DNA from 4 places in the Rahnella sp. CG8 genome. Region 4 is predicted to be linked to each of the others. Evidence: predicted binding sites of a transcription regulator. Region 4 holds the regulator's gene; each other region holds the start of a gene.
What was found. The regulator PurR, encoded in region 4, represses purine synthesis genes. The targets are predictions, from matches to a motif close to CANGCAAACGTTTGCNTG.
Positions count from the first base shown of each region.

Region 1 (5,599 bases), on a different contig from region 4:
GATTGACAGGAAAGTCCAACATAACAACGGATGATTTCAGGAGAGTCTTTAACGGGGAGTCAAAAGAGAGAAAAGTGTTACCGATGAAAGACATTTGCATCCTTCACCGGTCATTATTTTACGGATTTATGTCGCGGTGGAATTAAACCGCGCTGGCGCCAATCAGGGATTCCGGTTTGACCTGAACAGGCTTGGTTTTGTATTTCGCCAGAAACTGCGGCTGGAAAATACACATGCGGATGGCGCTGCGATATTCGCCGTTCACAAAGAATTCCTGTTTCAGTTCACCTTCAAGCTCGAAGCCTAATTTGCTGTAAATGTGGATCGCCTTTTTATTTTCTTTATCCACGATTAAATACAGTTTGTAGAGGTTAAGAACGGAGAAGGCATAATCCATCGCCAGACGGACAGCGTCACCGGCAAAGCCTTTGCCCTGATGCTGCGGGTCGATGATGATCTGAAATTCCGCGCGGCGGTGAATATGATTAATTTCCACCAGCTCGACCAGGCCGACCGGTCCGCTTTCGTATTCAATAATAAAGCGGCGTTCGCTTTGGTCATGGATATGCTTGTGATACAAGTCGGTCAGTTCGACGAAAGCCTCGTAAGGTTCTTCAAACCAGTAACGCATGATGCTGGCGTTATTATCAAGACGATGAACAAACGACAGGTCGTCCTTTTCCAGTGGACGTAATCTGACGCTGTTATGGCTAAACATGGGGTGTTCCTCAACTATAAAAGCCGTTTTATGAGGGTAACCTTCGTAAATATGAAATCGGAAACAACCGTGTTTCCGATGAAGGTCGGCGCACAAACGACGTTTAAACGTGCGCCGGGATGTGCATTATATCGGACGAAATGTAAACAAATGTCAAATGACGGAAAATAAAAAACCGGCGCATGGCCGGTTTATAGTGAAATCATGATGCAGTGGTAGATTAATCTTCTGCATATCCGCGTTCAGAAAGCGGATTGTTATCCAGCAGCGCCTGACCCTTTTGCAGCGACAAACGTCCGTCAACGAACCAGCTGACGACCAGCGGATAAATGCTGTGTTCCTGCGTTTGTATGCGGGCAATCAGCTCTTCTTCTGTATCGTCAGCAAACACCGGGACTTTGGCCTGTAAAATCACCGGACCGCCATCGAGTTCTTCAGTCACAAAATGCACGGACGTACCGTGTTCCGCATCCTGATTTTCAATGGCCTGACGGTGGGTGTGCAGACCCGGATATTTTGGCAGCAGGGAAGGGTGGATGTTGATCATGCGTCCGGCAAAGCGCTGGACGAATTCAGCGGTCAGAATACGCATATAACCGGCAAGTACCACCAGATCAGGCTGGAAAGTGTCAATGGCATCCGCCAGTGCAACGTCAAATTCCGCCCGGTCCCGGTAAGCCTTAACATCCAGTGCATGCGCGGGAATACCGGCTAAACGGGCTCTTTCAAGCCCGTATGCAGCTGCTTTATTGCTGAAGACCGCACTGAGTGTTGCGTTAATTCGTCCCTGCTGGCAGGCATCAATCAGGGCCTGTAGATTGCTCCCCTCGCCCGATACCAGCACCACAATCCTTTTCATTTTGCTACCCGTCTTCAGTCAGTTGATTTACTGGTTTTATTCAATAACCACGCGTTCAGCGGAGTCAGAGGCTTTAATGTAGCCAATTTTCCACGCTTTTTCGCCATTATCGTTCAGTAATGCAATCGCCTGATCGGCCAGTTCTGCCGGAAGTGCCACCAGCATGCCCACACCACAGTTAAAGGTGCGGTACATTTCGTGACGGCTGACATTACCGGCGGTTTGCAGCCAGGTGAAGACATCCGGCCACTGCCAGCTTGATTCGTCGATAATCACCTGCGTGTTGTCCGGCAATACACGTGGGATATTTTCCCAGAAGCCGCCACCGGTCAGATGGACGATGCCGTGAACATCCACGTTTTCGATCAGGTTCAGAATCGATTTCACGTAAATTTTGGTTGGTGCGAGCAGGTGATCGGCCAGCGGTTTGCCTGCCAGATCGGTGGTTTCCGGGTCAGTCTTACTGACTTCCAGAATTTTGCGCACCAGAGAATAACCGTTGGAATGCGGGCCACTGGCGGCCAGGCCGATCAGCACATCCCCGTCAGCCACTTTGCTGCCGTCGATGATTTCTGATTTTTCCACCACACCCACGCAGAAGCCTGCCACGTCGTAATCTTCGCCGTGATACATGCCCGGCATTTCAGCGGTTTCACCACCGACTAACGCACAGCCAGACTGTTTACAGCCTTCTGCGATACCGGTGATTACGCTGGCGGCAGTATCGACGTCCAGTTTGCCGGTGGCGTAATAGTCGAGGAAGAACAGCGGTTCAGCGCCCTGAACGATTAAATCGTTGACGCACATCGCGACCAGATCGATACCGATAGTATCATGGCGTTTCAAATCCATCGCCAGACGCAGCTTGGTGCCAACGCCGTCGGTACCCGAAACCAGTACGGGTTCACGATATTTTTGCGGCAGCGCGCAGAGGGCACCAAAACCGCCCAGTCCACCCATCACTTCAGGGCGGCGAGTCTGTTTTACTACACCTTTAATGCGGTCTACCAATGCGTTACCGGCATCGATATCTACGCCTGCGTCTTTATAGCTGAGAGAGGTTTTGTCGGTCACTGCGAAGTCCCCACGGCGGTTTGGGTTGGTGGTTGAAGAATAAAGCGGGGCAATTCTAACAGTGGAAGCAAACGTTTGCGAGCGCCTTATTCGATGATGAGTTTTAGGCTGTCTATACTCTAACCGGGTTACTGATGATCCAGATCAGGCTATTTGGTATGGCGTTCAAAAAAAATGGCGTTATAATCTCGCGATTTTTTTTTGCAGCTCAACCACCTTAGGAGAATAAATAATGAAGATCGTCGAGGTGAAACACCCGCTGGTGAAACACAAGCTGGGCCTGATGCGTGAAAACGACATCAGCACGAAACGTTTTCGCGAACTGGCTTCTGAGGTGGGAAGTCTGCTGACGTATGAAGCGACTGCTGATTTAGAAACTGAAAAAGTGACGATCGAAGGCTGGAATGGCCCGGTTGAAATCGATCAGATTAAAGGCAAGAAAATTACCGTAGTGCCTATCCTGCGTGCCGGTCTGGGCATGATGGAAGGCGTACTGGAACACGTTCCGAGTGCGCGTATCAGTGTGGTCGGCGTGTACCGTGATGAAGAAACCCTCAAGCCTGTGCCGTATTTTCAGAAACTGGTTTCTAACATTGAAGAACGTCTGGCACTGGTGGTTGATCCGATGCTGGCGACGGGGGGGTCTATGATTGCCACCATCGACCTGCTGAAAAAAGCCGGCTGCCAGAGCATTAAAGTGCTGGTGCTGGTTGCCGCGCCTGAAGGGATCGCCGCTCTCGAAGCCGCACACCCGGACGTTGAGTTGTACACCGCCTCGGTGGATCAGGGACTCAACGATAAAGGCTACATCATCCCGGGGCTCGGCGATGCGGGCGACAAGATATTTGGTACGAAATAAATAAGCGTTTAGCCGACTAATCAGTCGGCTTTTTTTTGCTCGTCATATACAACATCACACCATTGAGAGGATCACATTCATGACCCGTCGTGTCATCGGGGTAAGCGAACGTCCGCCATTGCTGCAGACGATTCCCCTGAGTTTCCAGCATCTGTTTGCCATGTTTGGTGCCACCGTCCTGGTGCCCATTCTGTTTAAGATCAACCCGGCAACGGTGCTGCTGTTCAATGGCATAGGGACTTTGCTGTATTTATTTGTCTGTAAAGGGAAAATACCGGCTTACCTTGGCTCGAGCTTCGCGTTTATTTCCCCGGTGCTGTTGCTGTTACCGATGGGGTATGAGGTGGCGCTCGGTGGTTTTATTGCCTGCGGGCTGTTGTTCTGCCTGGTGGCGCTGATTGTTAAGAAAGCCGGAATTGGCTGGATTAACGTGATATTCCCGCCTGCGGCGATGGGCGCAATCGTTGCCGTCATCGGACTGGAACTGGCGGGCGTGGCGGCGAATATGGCGGGTCTGTTACCTGCCGAGGGCGCGGCGGTGGATTCCACCACCATTACCATTTCGCTGGTGACACTGTCTGTGACCATTCTGGGGTCCGTGCTGTTCCGTGGTTTCCTGGCGATTATCCCGATCCTGATCGGCGTGCTGGTGGGTTATGCACTGTCGTTCTTTATGGGGGTGGTGGATGTCTCAACGATCGAGAATGCGCACTGGTTCGCGCTGCCAACCTTCTATACGCCACGTTTTGAATGGGTCGCCATCCTCACGATCCTGCCTGCGGCGCTGGTGGTTATTGCCGAACACGTCGGGCATCTGGTTGTGACGGCAAACATTGTGAAGAAAGATTTACTGCGTGATCCGGGCCTGCACCGTTCGATGCTGGCAAACGGTTTGTCGACCGTGTTGTCCGGTTTCTTCGGCTCAACGCCAAATACCACGTACGGTGAAAACATCGGCGTCATGGCCATCACCAAGGTATACAGCACCTGGGTTATTGGCGGCGCGGCCATTCTGGCTATTCTGCTTTCCTGTATCGGCAAACTGGCGGCAGCCATCCAGGCTGTGCCGGTACCGGTGATGGGCGGCGTTTCATTGCTGCTTTATGGTGTGATTGGTGCATCCGGTATCCGCGTGCTGATTGAATCGAAAGTGGATTACAATAAAGCACAAAACCTGATCCTGACCGCAGTGATCCTGATCATCGGTGTCAGCGGCGCGAAAATCCACATTGGTGCAGCGGAGCTGAAAGGCATGGCGCTGGCAACGATCGTGGGCATTTTCCTGAGTCTGCTGTTCAAAGTTATCGAGATTTTCCGTGGCGAAGAACAGATCATTGATGTTGAAGATGAGCGGGAAAATCCGCCGGTCTGATCTGCACGTTTTTAAGTGAATCCCTGACCGGCGGGTGTATTGCCAGCCGGTCAGGTGCTCGGATCGCAAGCGGTTGCACCCGGCACAGTTCATTTCACAACGGATCCTTGCTAGAATTCGGCAGTTCCTTTTATTGACGTGACAACATCTGCGGTCATTATACCGCTTTGGTTGAGGTGCTTCTGAATACGCCGGCACAGCTTTCTTTGCCACTTTATCTTCCCGATGATGAAACCTTTGCCAGTTTTTATCCGGGGGAAAACCCCTCTCTGCTTTCTGCCATTCAGAGCGCATTGCATCAGGAACACGGCACTTATATTTATTTCTGGTCACGCGAGGGCGGCGGCCGCAGCCACTTGCTGCATGCAGCCTGCGCCGAATTATCACAGCGCGGTGAAGCCGTCGGTTATGTGCCATTAGACAAACGCGCGTATTTCGTGCCTGAAGTGCTGGACGGTATGGAGCACCTGGCGCTGGTGTGCATCGATAATATCGAAGGCATTGCCGGTGATGATGAATGGGAAGCGGCTGTTTTCCATCTCTATAACCGCATTCTTGAAACCGGCCGTACGCGCCTGTTTATTACCGGCGATCGACCTCCGCGTCAGCTCAATCTCAGCCTGCCGGATCTGGCTTCCCGTCTCGACTGGGGGCAAATCTACAAACTTCAGCCGCTTTCCGATGAAGAAAAACTTCAGGCATTGCAGCTACGCGCTA
Region 1 covers NZ_JABAED010000004.1:184,938-190,536, forward strand. Annotated here, with positions in the region: gene speG (spermidine N1-acetyltransferase) at 143-718, opposite strand; gene purN (phosphoribosylglycinamide formyltransferase) at 939-1,577, opposite strand; gene purM (phosphoribosylformylglycinamidine cyclo-ligase) at 1,614-2,651, opposite strand; gene upp (uracil phosphoribosyltransferase) at 2,884-3,510, shown strand; gene uraA (uracil permease) at 3,590-4,882, shown strand; gene hda (DnaA inactivator Hda) at 5,059-5,599, shown strand, end outside.
Region 1: a site for PurR is predicted at 2,716-2,733, ahead of purM (phosphoribosylformylglycinamidine cyclo-ligase). Genes of this name have one in related genera too.

Region 2 (5,599 bases), on a different contig from region 4:
TCCCACATGGCGGTATCAAGCTGCAGTTGTTGAGTTTTCAGGCCTTCTTTGCCATTCAGGGTGCTGATGACGTACTTAGTACGCGCTTCAGCGTCCGGATGGCCCGGCTCGCCTTTGATCAGCACGTATTGGATCACGCCGTCTTTGTTCAGATCCCAGGCCGGGTTAGCTTTCCAGTGTTTAGCAATCAGCTCACCCTGGATCACGCCGGATTCTTTAGAATCAGTCCCGACATAATAGGCTTTGTCGTAGCTGTCTAAATCTTTACGGGAAGGTTCTTTGTTATAGAAAACGACAGGAATGCCAGCACCGCGGGCTTTTTCAATGATGACCGGGGCAGCAGCCGGGTCAACCAGGTTAATGGCCAACGCTTTAACACCCTTCGCCAGCATAACGTCAACCTGGTCGTTCTGGGTAGACTGGCTGTTTTGCGAGTCATTCATCAGCAGTTGCACATCTGGAGTGGCTTTCGCATCTTTCTCAATGGCTTTACGAACTTCGGACATGAAGTTGTCGTCATATTTGTAGATGGTGACACCGATTTTAGTATCAGCAGCATGTGCGGCAAAACCAAACATCATGCTTGCAGCCAGAGTCGCCAGGGTGAAGACCTTCTTATTCATTTGTATCTCCGGTTATGTAGGGTGTTACAGAATTTGGCACCGGAAATCCCTGCGGGAGCAGTACAGCTCCACGTCACGATTGTGGGTGCCTGCCATCCTTGACTTATAACGTCCTGACTCGCTGTGAAACAAGTCCGGCAAACCGGACCCAAATTGAATCATATTGAAAACGAATGAATCATAATGCGCCCGATGTTAATAAACTGTGAAAGTTCTCACAGATTGAAAACGGTTACATCGCGTTATTTGATCAATAAGTGACGGGTGCCACATTTTGCCAGGGAGCTACCGAGTGGCGTCTGACCAGCGTAGGCATGAAGCAATGCGAAACGCCCGTAGCTAACTGTTCTGCCGCACCTTTTAAAGCCAGTTCAGTGGCAAGCGTCGCCATGGAAACGATCGGATAACGCACGGTGGTCATTTTCGGGCTGGTATAGCGGGCAATCGGAATGTCATCAAAACCGATCAGCGAAAAGTCATCGGGAATGTTAATTCCGTTTTCTTTCAACACGGCCATCGCCCCCGCAGCCATCGAATCGTTGTAGGTGAACACCGCGCTGAGGTGCAGATTACGCCCGAGCAGTTCCACCATTGCCGCTTCTCCACCCTGCAAATCCGGCGAACTTTGCGCCCGCCATGCGGCAGGGGGCGCGTCACCGCTCTGATTTGCCTGCATCATTGCCTGTGAGTAACCCTGATAACGCTGTAAATCATCTTCGATGCCATGACTTGAACCGATATAACCAATGCGCTGGTGCCCCTGAGACAGCAACAGGCGGGTTGCCATTTCCGCGCCACTGACGTTGTTAAGCCAGACACAGCGGTGCTCGTAGCCCGGAATGACACGGTTAATCAGCACCATGCCCGACACCTGATCCATAAATCGCGAAAGCTCGTCATCCCCCAGCGCCTTGGAATGCACAATGAGTGCGTTACAGCGCTGACGAATCAGGACTTCAATGGCGTACCTTTCTTTTTCAGCAATATGATAGCTGTTGCCTATCAGGACGTATTTCTGATGCTGCTGCGCGACGGTATCAACGGCTTTCACCAGCGCGCCAAAGAACGGGTCTGAAACATCCATCACCACCACGCCGATGGTATCGCTGCTTTGCGTCGCCAGTGCCTGCGCATTGGCATTGGGCCGGTATCCCAGCGTGGCGACGGCCTGTAACACCTGCTCGCGCGCTTCTTTGCTGGCAATAGACGGATTGTTCAGAACACGTGACACGGTGGCGACAGAAACCCCCGCCAGCCGGGCGACATCACGAATTGTGACCATGCGTCGCTCCGTGATCAGTCAGGGAATGGTACGGAGGAATACGGAAATTTTTGACCCAGGAGGTAAAGAAACCAGACAAAGAGAAGCGAGGTGAAGTGCGCATGGCGTTTCCTTTTTTAGTGTAGTGGTCATCGGAGAGGCACGACCGCTATCCTAAACATTTTGCGAAAACGCCTGCGTGAATCTCGTCACAGGAAAGAAAACGTTTACATACAAATATGCAACCTTCATCCCAAATCCATCATTTAGGATGATATATCAACGTCAGGTTCAGGCAGCTTTTAGTTCTTCACCCGCTGCTTTCGCCGTCAGTTGACGCCAGAGCCACTCCACCGGCCCCTGGCGGAAATGACGCAGCCACAGCAATGTCACCAGCACATTGCACGCCCAGACCAGCGGCACCAGTGCGACCAGTTGCAGGCGGTCGAAGTGCTGATAGAAGCCGAAAACATTGAAGAAGGTGATGCAGATGAGCGTCTGTAACAGGTAATTGGTCAGTGCCATGCGGCCAGTCTGCGAAATCCAGTGCGTGACGCGCCAGCGGGAAATCAGCGGCCAGAAGCCGTAACACAGCGCCAGATAGCTCACCGCCTGCATCAGCGAGCCAATTTCACGCGGCACCTGCAACAGAAAACCGCTCCAGCGGTAGTCCCAGCCGGTGCGGTATTGCAGATAAATCGCCGGGATCTGAATCAGCAATGAAAGCGGTAACAGTACGGCGGCGACCTTGCGGTAATGCGAGACGCGAAACGCACCTTTGAGCCATCCGCTGCGCATCAGGCCGGAGCCAATCAGCATGGCGCCCGCCAGTTCCCAGCCGTATTGCGCGCCAATCGCCAGCAAACTGGATGACAGTAAATCGAGCCGGTTGCGGATAGCTTCCCAACCCCCTTTCAGCCGCCAGTATTGTTCATACTGAATTTCCGCCGGTCCCGGAAGCCAGAAACTACCGGGCTTTGGCGAGGTAATAAATCCCAGCATCGCCAGCACGGCCACACCGATCAGATACAAAATGATGCCCGTTGAAATCAGCGACTGACTGCTGCGCCCTTCCCGCACCATCCTCCAGCACACCAGACCAATCAGCCCGTATGACAGCAAAATATCACCGTCCCACATCAGGGTGGCATGAAGAAAACCGCACAGTAATAAAATCGACAGCCGGGCCTGGATCCAGTGTTTGCCGCGCGGCAGCAATAAAAACAGACCGCCGCCGAACAGCATGGCGAACATCATCAGGAATTTGCCTTGCGCCAGCGCGTCGAGCACCGCCCAGGTCCAGGTATCAGAAGCTGAAGGCGTTCCGGCAAATGCCGGATTCAGGTAAGCGGCTTTCGGTAAACCGAAGGCGCTGATATTGAGCAGAAGAATGCCAAAAATGGCGAGACCACGGGCAAAGTCGAGCGTGGCAATACGTGAGCGCACCCTGACATTCCTTTTGAAGATTATTGAGATATTTAAGAATAAGGGAAGAAAATCAGGGTGGCTACCATCCAAGTAAATGAAGTTGCAGCATGGCAGCCAGCGAGAAGAGCCCGATGAGCTGACTGATGTCAGTGATTCGGGTCTCCGAACGCAGCGAACACCGCTGCGGCTTTAGTTACGACGGATGGCGGACGGTTCTTAAAAATTCTTGTCGCGTATTCTGGCTGGATTTGAAAAGACCACCGAGCGAAGTCGTCGTCGTTGCGCTGGTCGCGTCACGCACACCACGCGCTTTCACGCAGTAATGCACCGCATCAATGGAAACCGCGACATTGGTGGTGCCGAGCAGAGTTTGCAGGGCAACCAGTATCTGCTGGGTCAGACGCTCCTGAACCTGCGGGCGCTGTGAGAAGAACTGCACGATGCGGTTGATTTTCGACAGGCCGATTACGGTGTCTTTCGGGATATACGCCACGGTCGCTTTGCCGTCGATGGTCACGAAATGGTGTTCGCAGGTGCTGGTCAGGGTGATATCGCGCACGGTGACCATTTCATCCACTTTCATCTTATTTTCGATGACGGTGATTTTCGGGAAGTTGGCGTAATCAAGTCCGGAGAAAATTTCATCCACATACATCTTGGCGATGCGGTGCGGCGTTTCCGCCAGACTGTCATCGGAAAGATCCAGATTGAGAAGCTGCATGATGCCGGTCATATGTTCCTGGATCCGCTGCTTGCGCGTTTCATTGTCGATCGGCAAAGCTTCACGCAGAGGGGTTTCCAGACCACGGGCTAACAGGGCCTCGTGAACCAAAATGGCTTCTTTACTCAGGATTGGCATTCTTTCTTCTCCGGCAGATGTAATCACTTTGACGCAGATCACGCTAAAATGAGGTGGCTTACTGTAGTGGAGAGCCGGTTCAGAATCCAGTGAATGTGCTTCATGATGGATGAAATAGCTGCAACTTATCGTTTATGCCGGAAGACCAGCGCCCCGGCAATAATAAAACCGGCCAGCGCGACATACAGCGCAGGCTCCAGACGATGGGTCAGCGCGGTAGAAATCGCCGACAGAACCGGTCCGAATAACTGGCCAACAGCGTAACCGGTCGTCAGCAATCCGGCCATATAACGGCTGTGATTGGGTGCAAGCTCGCGGCTGTATTGTAAGGCCAATTGCACCACGCTGAGGAAACCGCCGCCGGTCAGTAGCGCGCCAAGCACCAGACCACTGACGCCCGGCACCACTTCCGCGCACAAAATCCCCAGCCCCTGAATCCATAGTGTCAGCGCCAGGCGGGTATGCGTAGTCAGACAATGGCGGGTAAGAATACCGATGATGATGCCGATAACCGCAGCGCCGCCAAACACCGGCCAGACAAACTGCGCGAACAGACTGTCAGGAAAACGTGCACTCGCCATCTGAGATAAAAACGTCGCGGGCAGGATATAGCCAAAGCCCGCCAGACTGTAACTCCACACCAGACGTTTCAGCGCAGGCGTCATCACCAGCGGCTCAGTCGCCATGTGCGAACGGTGCAGGTCGCCTTTGCGCGGCAGATTCGGCGTGATAATTGCCACGAAAATCAGCGCCAGCACGCCGTAAACACACCAGGCCTGCGCTGAGGTGAGCTGCAAACTGTGAATACCCACCGCTAGCATGCCGCTGAGGAAAATCCCCGCGCCCGGCCCGGCAAACACCGCGGCACTCATTGCCGGACGGCCATAATGCGCCAGCCGTTCGTTACACCACGCTGATACCATGACCATCGCCCAGCCGCTGGTCCAGCCGATCAGGAAGCGCACAATACTGTGCAGCACTTCGCCGGAAATTACCGCCGACAGCAATGTCAGGATCACGCCGCCCCACACGCCCAGCCACAAACGGCGTTCAAGATGTTTGCTGGCACGCATGCCATCAAACGCACCACACAGATAACCGAGATAGTTGAACGCGGCGACCAGCCCCGCGCCGGTCAGGCTGAACTGATGTTCAGCTATCATTAAAGGAACCTGCGGCGTAAAGGCAAAACGCCCGATACCCATCGCGACGACAAAAGCCAGAAAACCACTTAGCGCAATACGAAAAGCCATAACTGCTCCGTCAAAAGAAACCGCAATGCAACATATTAGAAACAGTGAGTAAACATACTCAAACCTGTCGCCGAAAACAGCAGATTTCTTAAAAGAAAGTTAATTGGAAGTTGTCGCTATGATGCCTTATGAGTACAATCACGGAAACTGAATAATACAAACCAACTTGTTTACG
Region 2 covers NZ_JABAED010000002.1:207,288-212,886, forward strand. Annotated here, with positions in the region: gene mglB (galactose/glucose ABC transporter substrate-binding protein MglB) at 1-623, opposite strand, end outside; gene galS (HTH-type transcriptional regulator GalS) at 874-1,905, opposite strand; gene yeiB (DUF418 domain-containing protein YeiB) at 2,176-3,330, opposite strand; gene folE (GTP cyclohydrolase I FolE) at 3,506-4,171, opposite strand; gene HGO41_RS02900 (YbfB/YjiJ family MFS transporter) at 4,297-5,424, opposite strand.
Region 2: a site for PurR is predicted at 2,069-2,086, ahead of galS (HTH-type transcriptional regulator GalS). Genes of this name have one in related genera too.

Region 3 (5,599 bases), on a different contig from region 4:
ATTACCGGCACGATGAGCATGGGGCATGACCCGAAAGATTCCGTGGTGGATGCGTTCGGACGTACTCATGACCATGAAAATCTGTTCATCACCAGTACCGGTGTCATGCCGACCTCGGCCACGGTCAATTCGACGCTGACCGCTGTCGCACTGGCGTTACGCACTGCTGATCATCTTGCCAAAACTGCGCTATAGGCTGACTGACATGACTCTGAATCGTTTAACTCAAAAACGTCTGACGGGCGCGTTGCTGGCCTTTGGCCTGAGCCTGACGGCGGGCACAGCTTATGCCGCGTTATCGCCGGAACAGGATGCGCTGATCAGGAAAGGCGAATATGTCGCGGTCGCCGGGGACTGCGTGGCCTGTCACTCCACCGAAGGCGGCAAACCGTTCGCCGGTGGCCTCGGACTGGCAACGCCACTGGGCACTATTTACTCGAGCAACATTACGCCGTCTAAAAAAGACGGTATCGGCAATTACACGCTGGAGCAATTTGAACACGCGGTGCGTGATGGCGTGCGCGGTGATGGTGCGAATCTGTATCCGGCGATGCCGTACACCTCGTATGCCAAAATCAGCGATGACGACATGAAAGCGCTGTACGCCTACTTTATGCAGGGCGTAGAGCCGGTGGATGTGCCGTCAACGCCGACGGCGCTGCCGTTCCCGTTCAACGTGCGTTTGTCGATGGCAGGCTGGAATTTACTGTTCCTCGAAAAAGGCGCGTTTAAAGCCGATCCGTCGAAAAGCGATCAGGTCAACCGTGGCGCGTATCTCGGCGAGGCACTGGCGCACTGCAGCACCTGCCATACGCCGCGTAATGCGCTGATGGCGGAGGAGGGCGATAAAGCGCTGGGTGGCAGCAGTCTGGGCACCTGGTTCGCGCCGAACATTACGCCGGATGCGGTCAGCGGGATTGGCAACTGGAGCACCGGTGAGATCGCCGGTTACCTGAAAACCGGTCACGCGCCGGGTAAAGCGCAGGCGGCAGGGCCGATGGCGGAAGCGATCGACCATAGCCTCAGCCATCTGAGTGACAGCGATTTGCAGGCAATTGCCGTCTGGCTGAAACAGACCACGCCGGTCAGTCAGCAAGGGCAGGCGAGAGCCGCAGACCAGTTCGGATCACCGGCAAATTATGCCGATACTTTGCGTGGTGTTCCGCGTCCGGCTGATGCCGATAAAATGAGTGGCTGGCAGGTTTATGATGGCTATTGTGCCAGTTGCCATCAGCCCGACGGCCGTGGCAGCAAGGACGGTGGCCTGCCGTCGCTGATCAATAATACAGCGCTCGGGCACCTGAACAGCGACAACCTGGTGATGGCGATTCTGCATGGCGTGCAGCGCGGGCCGGAAAGCAAAGATGTCGCGATGCCAGCGTTTGAGCATTTACTGTCGGATACGCAGGTCGCTACGCTGAGCAATCAGTTGTTGCGGCAGTTTGGTAACGATCAGGCGAAAGTGACATCTGACCGCGTGAAAGAATTGCGTGCAGGTGGCAAACCTTCGCCGTTGCTTGAACTGGCGCACTGGGGCATGGGCATTGCGGGACTTGTGGTTATCCTGCTGATTGCGCTGTTCTTTGTACGTCGCCGACGTCGTCATTAATCTGTACTGAACAGCAATAAAAAAGGCTGACATTCTGTGTCAGCCTTTTCTTTTCGTGCAGGGATTAAAGGACTTTGTGCGGACCGAAACATTCGTAATGAATGTTGGCTTCGCTGATGTTCATCGCCAGCAGTTGTTTCGCTGCAAACTGCATAAAGCCGACCGGACCGCACAGGTAGAAATGCATCGCCGGATCGCTCAGCTGTGCGCTGACTTTGCTCAGATCCATCAGCCCTTCATACTGAAAATCTTCACCGGGTAAATCATTCGCCTGTGGCCGGTTATACCAGACATGGCTTTCCAGTTGCGGCAGGTTTTTCTGCGCGCTTGTCACTTCACCGGCAAATGCGTGCACGGCACCGTTTTCAGCCGCGTGCAGCCATTGTACCGGCGCATGATGTCCGCGTTCTGCCAGCGTATTGAGCATACCCAACATCGGCGTCTGACCAACACCTGCAGAAATCAGCGCCACCGGCGTGGTATCGCTGATATCCATAAAGAAATCACCGTGCGGGGCAGCAAGATGAATGATGTCGCCCGGCTGCGCAAAATTATGCAGGAAGTTGGATACGGCACCTTGCCCTTCGCGTTTTACCGCGATGCGGTAGGTTTTGCCGTTCGGTGCCTGGGTCAGGGAATACTGGCGGATTTCCTGATTTTCCAGTGAGGCATCGCGGATATATACCGCCAGATATTGCCCTGGCTGGAAGTCGGCCACCGGTTTACCGTCGACAGGTTCCAGCAGGAAAGAGGTAATCAGCTCACTCTGCGGTTGTTTTTCGGCGATGCGGAATTCACGCGTGCCGCGCCAGCCACCCGTTTTTTCTGCGCTGTCCTGATAAATCTCGGTTTCACGGTTAATAAACACATTCGCCAGCACGCCATAGGCTTTGCCCCATGCATCCAGCACTTCCTGACCCGGACTGAACATTTCATCCAGCGTTGCCAGCAGGTGAGCGCCGACAATATTGTATTGTTCAGGCTGGATGGTGAAGCTGGTGTGTTTTTGCGCGATGCGTTCCACTGCAGGCAGCAGCGCCGCCAGATTTTCAATATTGGCGGCATAAGCGCAGATGGCATCAAACAGCGCCTGACGCTGATCGCCGTTGCGCTGGTTGCTCATATTGAAGATGTCTTTCAGTTCGGGATTATGCGCAAACATACGGTCATAAAAGTGTGCGGTCAGTTTCGGACCGGTCGCAGCGAGCAAAGGAATAGTGGATTTAACGGTGGCGATAGTGGCTGAATCAAGCATGGTGAACACCTTGTCTGTGATGATTTTATTTAAACATGTATTTTAAATGCATCTTATATAAACCCACTATTTCTGTAAACACCCCCTAAAGGGGTAAGGGCTTTTCCCGACAGGGGCTGAGTCACAAAGCTGAAATTTGTACATGTTCAGGTGAATATTTATCCCTTGATTATGGACAGATGTTCGCAGATCAAAGCCTTGCTGTATCTGGAGCCAATCGTTTGCCTAAAAACCTCAAACTGACCCTATCCGAAGGCCGCTTAAACATTTACACTGTGGCGCAGAACCCGGAAGGGGCGTTTATTTTTAGTTTGTTGAGTCAGGAGATGCGGATGTTAAAGCGTGAAATGAACATTGCCGATTATGATGCTGAGCTGTGGGCAGCAATGGAAAAAGAAGTTGTTCGTCAGGAAGAACATATCGAGCTGATTGCGTCAGAAAACTATACCAGCCCGCGTGTCATGCAGGCTCAGGGTTCGCAACTGACCAACAAATATGCAGAAGGCTACCCGGGCAAACGTTATTACGGTGGCTGTGAGTACGTCGACATCGTTGAACAACTGGCTATCGACCGTGCAAAAGAATTGTTCGGTGCAGATTTCGCCAACGTTCAGCCGCACTCCGGCTCACAGGCAAACTTCGCGGTGTATACCGCACTGCTGCAACCGGGCGACACCATTCTGGGGATGAACCTTGGCCATGGCGGTCACCTGACGCACGGTTCACCGGTTAACCTTTCCGGTAAACTGTATAACGTGGTGCCTTATGGTATCGACGAAAGCGGCGACATCGATTACGAAGACGTGAAACGTCAGGCCGAACTGCACAAACCAAAAATGATCATCGGCGGCTTCTCTGCATTCTCCGGTATCGTTGACTGGGCAAAAATGCGTGAAATCGCCGACAGCGTTGGCGCTTACTTCTTCGTTGACATGGCACACGTTGCCGGTCTGATTGCTGCGGGCGTTTACCCGAACCCGGTTCCACACGCACACATCGTGACCACCACCACGCACAAAACGCTGGCTGGCCCACGCGGCGGTCTGATTCTGGCGAAAGGCGGCGACGAAGAGTTCTACAAAAAACTGAACTCTGCTGTCTTCCCGGGTGGTCAGGGCGGCCCGCTGATGCACGTGATTGCCGGTAAAGCGGTAGCACTGAAAGAAGCGATGGAACCTGAGTTCAAAGCTTACCAACAGCAGGTGGCTAAAAACGCACAGGCAATGGTGGCTGTAGTTCTGGAACGCGGCTACAAAGTGGTTTCCGGCGGTACGCACAACCACCTGTTCCTGATGGATCTGGTCGATAAGAATCTGACCGGTAAAGAAGCCGATGCCGCTCTGGGTCGCGCTAACATCACTGTGAACAAAAACAGCGTACCTAACGATCCGAAGAGCCCGTTTGTGACCTCTGGTGTGCGTATCGGTACCCCGGCTGTGACCCGTCGTGGTTTCAAAGAAGCTGAAGTGCGCGAACTGGCTGGCTGGATCTGTGACGTGCTGGACAACGTGAACGACGAAGCAACGATCGAACGCGTTAAACAGAAAGTTCTCGACATCTGTGCACGCTTCCCGGTTTACGCGTAATATTTGCGAAGCCGTTAAGCTGCTAAAACCCGCTACGGCGGGTTTTTTTATGGGCATGTATCAGAATTTGTGAGCTGGCAGACATTACGGGAGTATGAAAGCGTCTGCGGATTGCTAGCGATTGTGAGCTTTGTCAAAGTATTGGCCTCACACCGGAGGATTTATGGAATTGCGTTCCACGCGCTGGCTTGCACTCAGTTATTTCACCTATTTTTTCAGTTACGGTATTTTTCTTCCTTTCTGGGGCCTGTGGCTTAAAGGTGAGGGGATCTCCTCCGAAAGCATCGGCTTGTTGCTGGGTGCTGGTCTGGTCGCCCGTTTTCTTGGCACGTTAATCATTTCTCCGTCCATCAAAGACCCGTCTTACCTCATCACCGGTTTGCGTATTCTGGCGCTGCTTACGCTGGCGTTTGCCGTCGGGTTCTGGTTTGGCAACGGCTGGGCGTGGCTGATGATCAACATTGCCGGTTTCAGTCTGTTTTTCGGTCCGCTGGTGCCGCTGACCGATGCGCTGGCAGGCACGTTGCAACGCCAGATCAATATGGATTACGGCAAGGTGCGTGTCTGGGGCTCCATTGCCTTCGTGATTGGATCGGCGGTGACCGGCAAGCTGGTTGAGGTCTACGGTCATAAGGCGATTTTGTACACACTGACCGCAGGCGTGGCCGCGATGTTGCTCGGTATGTTGCTGCGCCCGAGCGTGAAGCCGGTGGGAGAGCCGCGTACCAGCGGTGCGCCGGGTATTTCGTGGAAAGCGTTGCTTGGCGAAAAACCAGTCTGGCGTTTCCTGTTATGTGTGACGCTGTTGCAGGGCGCCCATGCGGCGTATTACGGTTTCAGTGCAATTTACTGGCAGGACGTGGGCTATTCTTCCACGACCATCGGCTATTTGTGGTCGCTGGGCGTCGTGGCGGAAGTGCTGGTCTTTACCTTTAGCAAACAGCTGTTCAGCCGCTGGTCAGCGCGGGATCTGCTGCTGCTTTCGGCCTTGTGTGGCGTGGTGCGCTGGGGAATGATGGGCGCGTTTACCGCGTTGCCGTGGCTGATTGTGATGCAGATTCTGCACTGCGGCACGTTTACGGTTTGCCATCTGGCGGGCATGCGATTTATCGCCGCACGACCACGTGATCAGGTGATCCGCCTGCAATC
Region 3 covers NZ_JABAED010000001.1:129,175-134,773, forward strand. Annotated here, with positions in the region: gene HGO41_RS00660 (GMC family oxidoreductase) at 1-195, shown strand, start outside; gene HGO41_RS00665 (c-type cytochrome) at 206-1,609, shown strand; gene hmpA (NO-inducible flavohemoprotein) at 1,674-2,864, opposite strand; gene glyA (serine hydroxymethyltransferase) at 3,197-4,450, shown strand; gene HGO41_RS00680 (3-phenylpropionate MFS transporter) at 4,614-5,599, shown strand, end outside.
Region 3: a site for PurR is predicted at 3,075-3,092, ahead of glyA (serine hydroxymethyltransferase). Genes of this name have one in related genera too.

Region 4 (5,599 bases):
GGTCAACAACGATTGCCTGCCAGGTGACTGCGGCGGCACAAACCCCCATCGCCTGTAAGAAGCGCAGGGCCAGAAGGGCGCGTACATTCTCAACCCAGATAACGCCCAGACAACCGACCGCAAACAGTGTCAGACCAAGAAGCAATACCGGTTTACGGCCGATCCTGTCTGACAACGGCCCCCATAACAACTGACCGAGAGCAAATCCGCCGAGGAAAATGCTCAGACTTGCGCTGATCATCCCGGGGCTGGTCGTCAGACTGGTTTGCATGGCGCTGAACGCAGGCAGATACATATCAGTGGCTAAAAAGCCCAGCATGCTCAGTCCCGCAAGATAGAGCATAAATCCAAAGGAGGGTTTCATTATCGTCTCGTTAATTTATTTATTGCAGATGATGTGATGCAGATTACATACCGGAGGCGGAGTTTAACGCTTTGATAACAGGCTTGTGAAACGCTAATATTTGCACTCTGCTATCAAAAATATTGAAGGCTGAATTATGTGGTCAGAATACGCCCTTGAAGTGGTAGATGCCGTGGCAAGAACAGGTAGTTTTAGTGCGGCAGCGCAAGATTTGCACCGCGTGCCTTCTGCTATCAGCTATACCGTCCGTCAGCTTGAGCAGTGGCTGGCCGTGCCGTTGTTTGAGCGTCGCCATCGTGACGTGGTACTGACGCCTGCGGGAAAGGTTTTTGTCGATGAAGCGCGGATTCTGACAAAAAAAATGATAGCCACGCGCCGGCAGTGTCAGCAGGTGGCGAACGGCTGGCGCGGCGAATTACGTGTGGCGGTTGACCGGATTGTAAAACCCGCACGGACACGGCGTCTGGTGCTCGATTTCTACCGCCATTTTGCGGACACCGAACTCATTATTCACTCAGAAGTGTTTAATGGTGTCTGGGATGCGCTGGTTGACGGGCGGGCAGACGTGGCGATCGGTGCTACACGCGCGGTACCGGTTGGCGGGGGCTTCAGTTTTCGTGACATGGGATTTATGGACTGGCATTGCGTCGTCAGCCCGCAACATCTGCTGGCTCAGTTATCCGGCGCGCTGAATGATGATGAGTTGCGGCCTTATCCTGCACTCTGTCTGGAAGACACCTCCCGGACATTGCCTAAGCGGGATACATGGACGCTTGATAACCAGCGGCGGCTGGTCGTGCCAGACTGGACCTGTGCGCTGGAATGCCTGACCGAAGGCTTATGCGTGGGTATGATGCCGGTTCATCGCGTCACGCCGTGGATAGAACAGAAAAAGTTGCAGGTGCTGACGCTGGAAAATACGTTTCCCGACAGCCCGTGTTGCCTGACGTGGGATCAAAGCAATCCGTCACCCTCGCTGGCCTGGTTGCTGGAATATATGGGCGATACAGAAACCATGAATCAGGAATGGCTGCGTGATTAGAAAAAAACGCCTGCATCTGCAGGCGTTCGATATCTGTTAACGGCGGTAATCGCGGTACGGACCATCGGCTACGGAACGGCGTTCGACCAGTTTCGGATGCACCTCAATGGTCTGAGACTCTTCACGCTTACTGACAATTCTGTCCAGCAACATGGTAAAGGCCATTTCACCCAGACGTTCTTTCGGCTGATGCACGGTTGTCAGCGCGGGGGAGAAGTAACGGGCGTTACGCACATTGTCGTAACCGATCACGGAAATATCCTGAGGAACGCGCAGGCCCAGTTCGTCTGCGGCACAGATTGCGCCCATTGCCATCACATCGCCACCACAGAATACGGCAGTCGGGCGGTGCTTCTGCATCAGAATTTTATGCATCGCCTGATAGCCCGATTCCGGCTCGAAATCGCCCTGAACCACCCATTCGTCACGCAGCGGAATATTGGCTTCAGTCAGTGCTTTCACAAAACCCTGGAAGCGGCCACCGCCGGTATTACGTGCCAGTTGGCCCGGGATCACCCCAATATCACGATGACCGCGTTCAATCAGATAACGCCCGGCCATGTAACCCCCTTCGAAAGCATTATCAATAATGCTGTCGGTGAAGTTCTTACGCGCTTCGCCCCAGTCCATGACCACCATTGGGATCGAACGGTGCTCCTCGAGCATATTGAGCAACTCATCAGGATATTCCGCGCACATCACCAGCAAGCCATCGACGCGTTTTTGCGCCAGCATTTGCAGGTAGGCTTGTTGTTTTTCCAGATTATTATGCGAGTTACACAAAATCAGCGTATAGCCTTTGGAGAAGCAGCTGTTTTCTACGGCTTCAATCACTTCGGCAAAATAGGGCGCTTCGCTGGAGGTGGCAAGCAGACCGATCGTTTTGGTGTTATTGACCTTCAGACTGCGGGCTACAGCACTCGGCGAGTAATGTAACTCTTTGATTGCAAGGAGAACCGCTTCTTTGGTTTCTTCGGCGACGAAACGTGTTTTATTGATGACGTGCGACACGGTTGTAGTGGAAACGCCAGCGCGCTTTGCGACATCTTTAATCGTTGCCATGTAAACAATGACTCCTGAACTCACGTGTTTCAGCACGTTAGCATTATGTTAATCGTTTGCTTGCGTGGATCTCACTGCTGGCTTCTAAAAGGGCAGTGAAATCGTTGGGTGGATTCTTCAGAATGAGGCGTGAAATGCTCTCGGGTGAAATCAACCGGCACACAGGCGTGTTAACCGACAATTTTCTCTTATAATGCAGGAAAGTGGAAGTAAAATTCTCAGGGATACATTGTCATTCAGCACAAGATTTTAAATGTTAATTATGCGAAAATGCGCTGGCACACAATTAGTGTGGCTTAAAAAATGCCACAATTTGATCCGAAAGGGGGGTTTGATGGACAGCAACCTGAAATTATCGTTGATCACCACGGTATGCGCTTTGCTTATGATTATCGCTTTCAGCTTCACTGCGGTGATGAACTGATTCAGTAAGTGAACCGCTATAAAAAAGGGCGATTCCTGTTACAGGAATCGCCCTTTTCAATTTTACGCAGTGGCCGTTACCGCCGATACTCTTCCCTGCAGAAACTCTTCGTTAAATGCTATTCAATGGCTGATTAGCGAAACTTCAGACTTAACGAATTGTTTATTATCGGATCGTTTTCGGCGTCATTACCCGGCGTGCACCCACATAATGATCTTGCCAGTAATCGTCGCCGAGAGAGGTGATTTTAATGTCTTCGCCCGTTCTTGGAGACTGAATAAACTTGCCGTTCCCCACGTAAACACCAACATGGTCTGCAGCGCCGCGGTTATTGATTCTGAAGAACACCAGATCACCGCTTTCAAGTTCGCCGCGTTTGACCGGAGCCGCATCGCGCAGGTGATACATTTCATTCGCTGTGCGTGGCATTTTAATACGGATCAAATCTTTGTAGGCGTAATAGACTAAGCCGCTGCAATCAAAACCGGTATTCGGCGAGGTTCCGCCCCAGCGATATGGTTTTCCTACCTGATGCATCAGTTTGGTCATCGCCGTTTGCTGGGCATGCTGATAGCGTTTTTTATGCGTTGCACTTAGCGTAATCGGTTTGCTGTCTTCTTCGGGCTTTTTACCTTTACGGTGCCGGCCATACGCTTCTTTTTTACTGACCCTTTCCGTGCTGTTTTTCGCGAGTGAACGGGTTTTGGCGTGTTTCTCTGTTTTGCTTTCGGCCCGCGTGGTCTTCAGTGTCTTTTCTTTTTTACTTTCGGCCCGGGTCGTTTTGACACTTTTCTCCGTCGTGGTCTTTCGTTTAGCCAGTTCGGTACTTTTAACTTTCTTCTTCGAATTCTTGTCCTGAATTTTTTGTTCTGTCACTGGCGCGATTTTAGTTTTTTTACTGGTTTTCGCGGCCACCGTTTTTCGCTTTCGCCGTTCTTCAGGTGCAGCCTGATTAACATGGCTTTTACGCTGATCGGCAGAAACACGTGTCTGCGGCGATGCATGTGCCATATTCAGAAATAGCTGGGTAAAGAGCAGCACAAAAAGCGTGAACAGTAAGCGCATAGCTTCGTTACCATGAGTGGTAGGTTAAACATCAGGGATGTCAGAGTATTGCCTAAAAGAACCTGACAAAAAAGCACGAATTGACTCGATTCTAGATCATATTGTGAGAAAAAGTTAATGGCTTTTTTTATGTCGAAATAACCGCCATTTTTAGTCAAAAAAATAACCACTTTTCATGGTGTTAATATTTGAGTTAAAGAATGGAATTTTGCAAATCTGGCGTTATCGGTGAACGCCAAAAATGTTATTCTCAATGAATGTTTAAAGATGTGAGCCTGAGCGCACACATTAAAGATTGTTAAACAAAATGCCAGTATTGAGAAAGACCCCACAAAAAATGGCGTTTTTATCTGATGGCTGCCATCGTTACAATAGAAGGTATTGTGATTGCGCACCGTCTCTTTATGCTGCGCGTGAAGAGTAATGATCGTGACAGCCTGTACCGGCTTGAGGAAGCAAGAAATGACCACTCCAACAATTGAAAAAATTCAGAAGCAAGTTTCTGAAAACCCGATTCTGCTGTACATGAAAGGTTCGCCAAAACTGCCAAGCTGCGGTTTCTCCGCTCAGGCTGTTCAGGCGCTTTCAGCCTGTGGCGAGCGTTTCGCTTACGTGGATATCCTGCAGAACCCGGACATCCGTGCTGAGATGCCAAAATTTGCTAACTGGCCAACGTTCCCGCAACTGTGGGTTGACGGTGAACTGGTTGGCGGCTGCGACATCGTGGTTGAGATGTTCCAGCGCGGTGAACTGCAGCAGTTGATCAAAGAAACCGCTGAGAAATACAAATCTTCTGAAGAGAGTAATACGACAGAAGACTAACGGTTTTTCGGCCGGAAAGTAAAAAGAGCGACATGATGTCGCTCTTTTTTTGTCTTCAGTTCGGTGCAAAAGTTGTTATTGCTGATTTTCTTCCGATGCTGTTTCGTCTTCGACTTCTTCGTCTGAAAGCGCCAGAGGCCAGCCTCCTAAGCGTTTCCAGCGGTTGACCAGCTCGCAGAACAACTCGGCTGTGCGCTCGGTGTCATACAACGCAGAATGTGCCTGGCTGCTGTCAAAGACGATGCCCGCGCTGATACAGGCTTTTGCCAGCACCGTTTGCCCAAGCACCAGCCCGCTTAATGCGGCGGTATCAAACGTGGCAAAAGGGTGGAACGGATTACGTTTCAGTCCGGCACGTTCAGCCGCTGCCATCAGGAAGCTGTGATCAAAATTGGCGTTGTGCGCCACGATGATCGCGCGGTTACAGTTTTGCTCTTTCATCCCTTTACGGATGACTTTGAAAATCTCGTGCAGGGCTTCATATTCACTGACTGCACCGCGTAACGGATTGGTCGGATCGATACCGTTAAACGCCAGGGCTTCCGGCACCAGTATCGCGCCTTCAAAGGGCTCGACGTGGAAATGCACGGTCTCATCGCTTTGCAGCCAGCCGTCCTCATCCATCTTCAGGGTGATGGCTGCAATTTCCAGCAGCGCATCGGTTTTGGCATTAAATCCGGCGGTTTCTACGTCGATAACCACGGGATAAAAACCACGAAAACGGCCTCTCAGGGCGTTAATGTCACTATTCTCGGCCATTAGTTTCTTATCTTCATCGAATTCAGCACGCATTATGGCAAATTTTGCCGCCACTTGCAGG
Region 4 covers NZ_JABAED010000023.1:65,735-71,333, forward strand. Annotated here, with positions in the region: gene punC (purine nucleoside transporter PunC) at 1-364, opposite strand, end outside; gene punR (DNA-binding transcriptional activator PunR) at 501-1,406, shown strand; gene purR (HTH-type transcriptional repressor PurR) at 1,443-2,468, opposite strand; gene cydH (cytochrome bd-I oxidase subunit CydH) at 2,803-2,892, shown strand; gene HGO41_RS19440 (C40 family peptidase) at 3,058-3,957, opposite strand; gene HGO41_RS19445 (Grx4 family monothiol glutaredoxin) at 4,420-4,779, shown strand; gene rnt (ribonuclease T) at 4,855-5,571, opposite strand.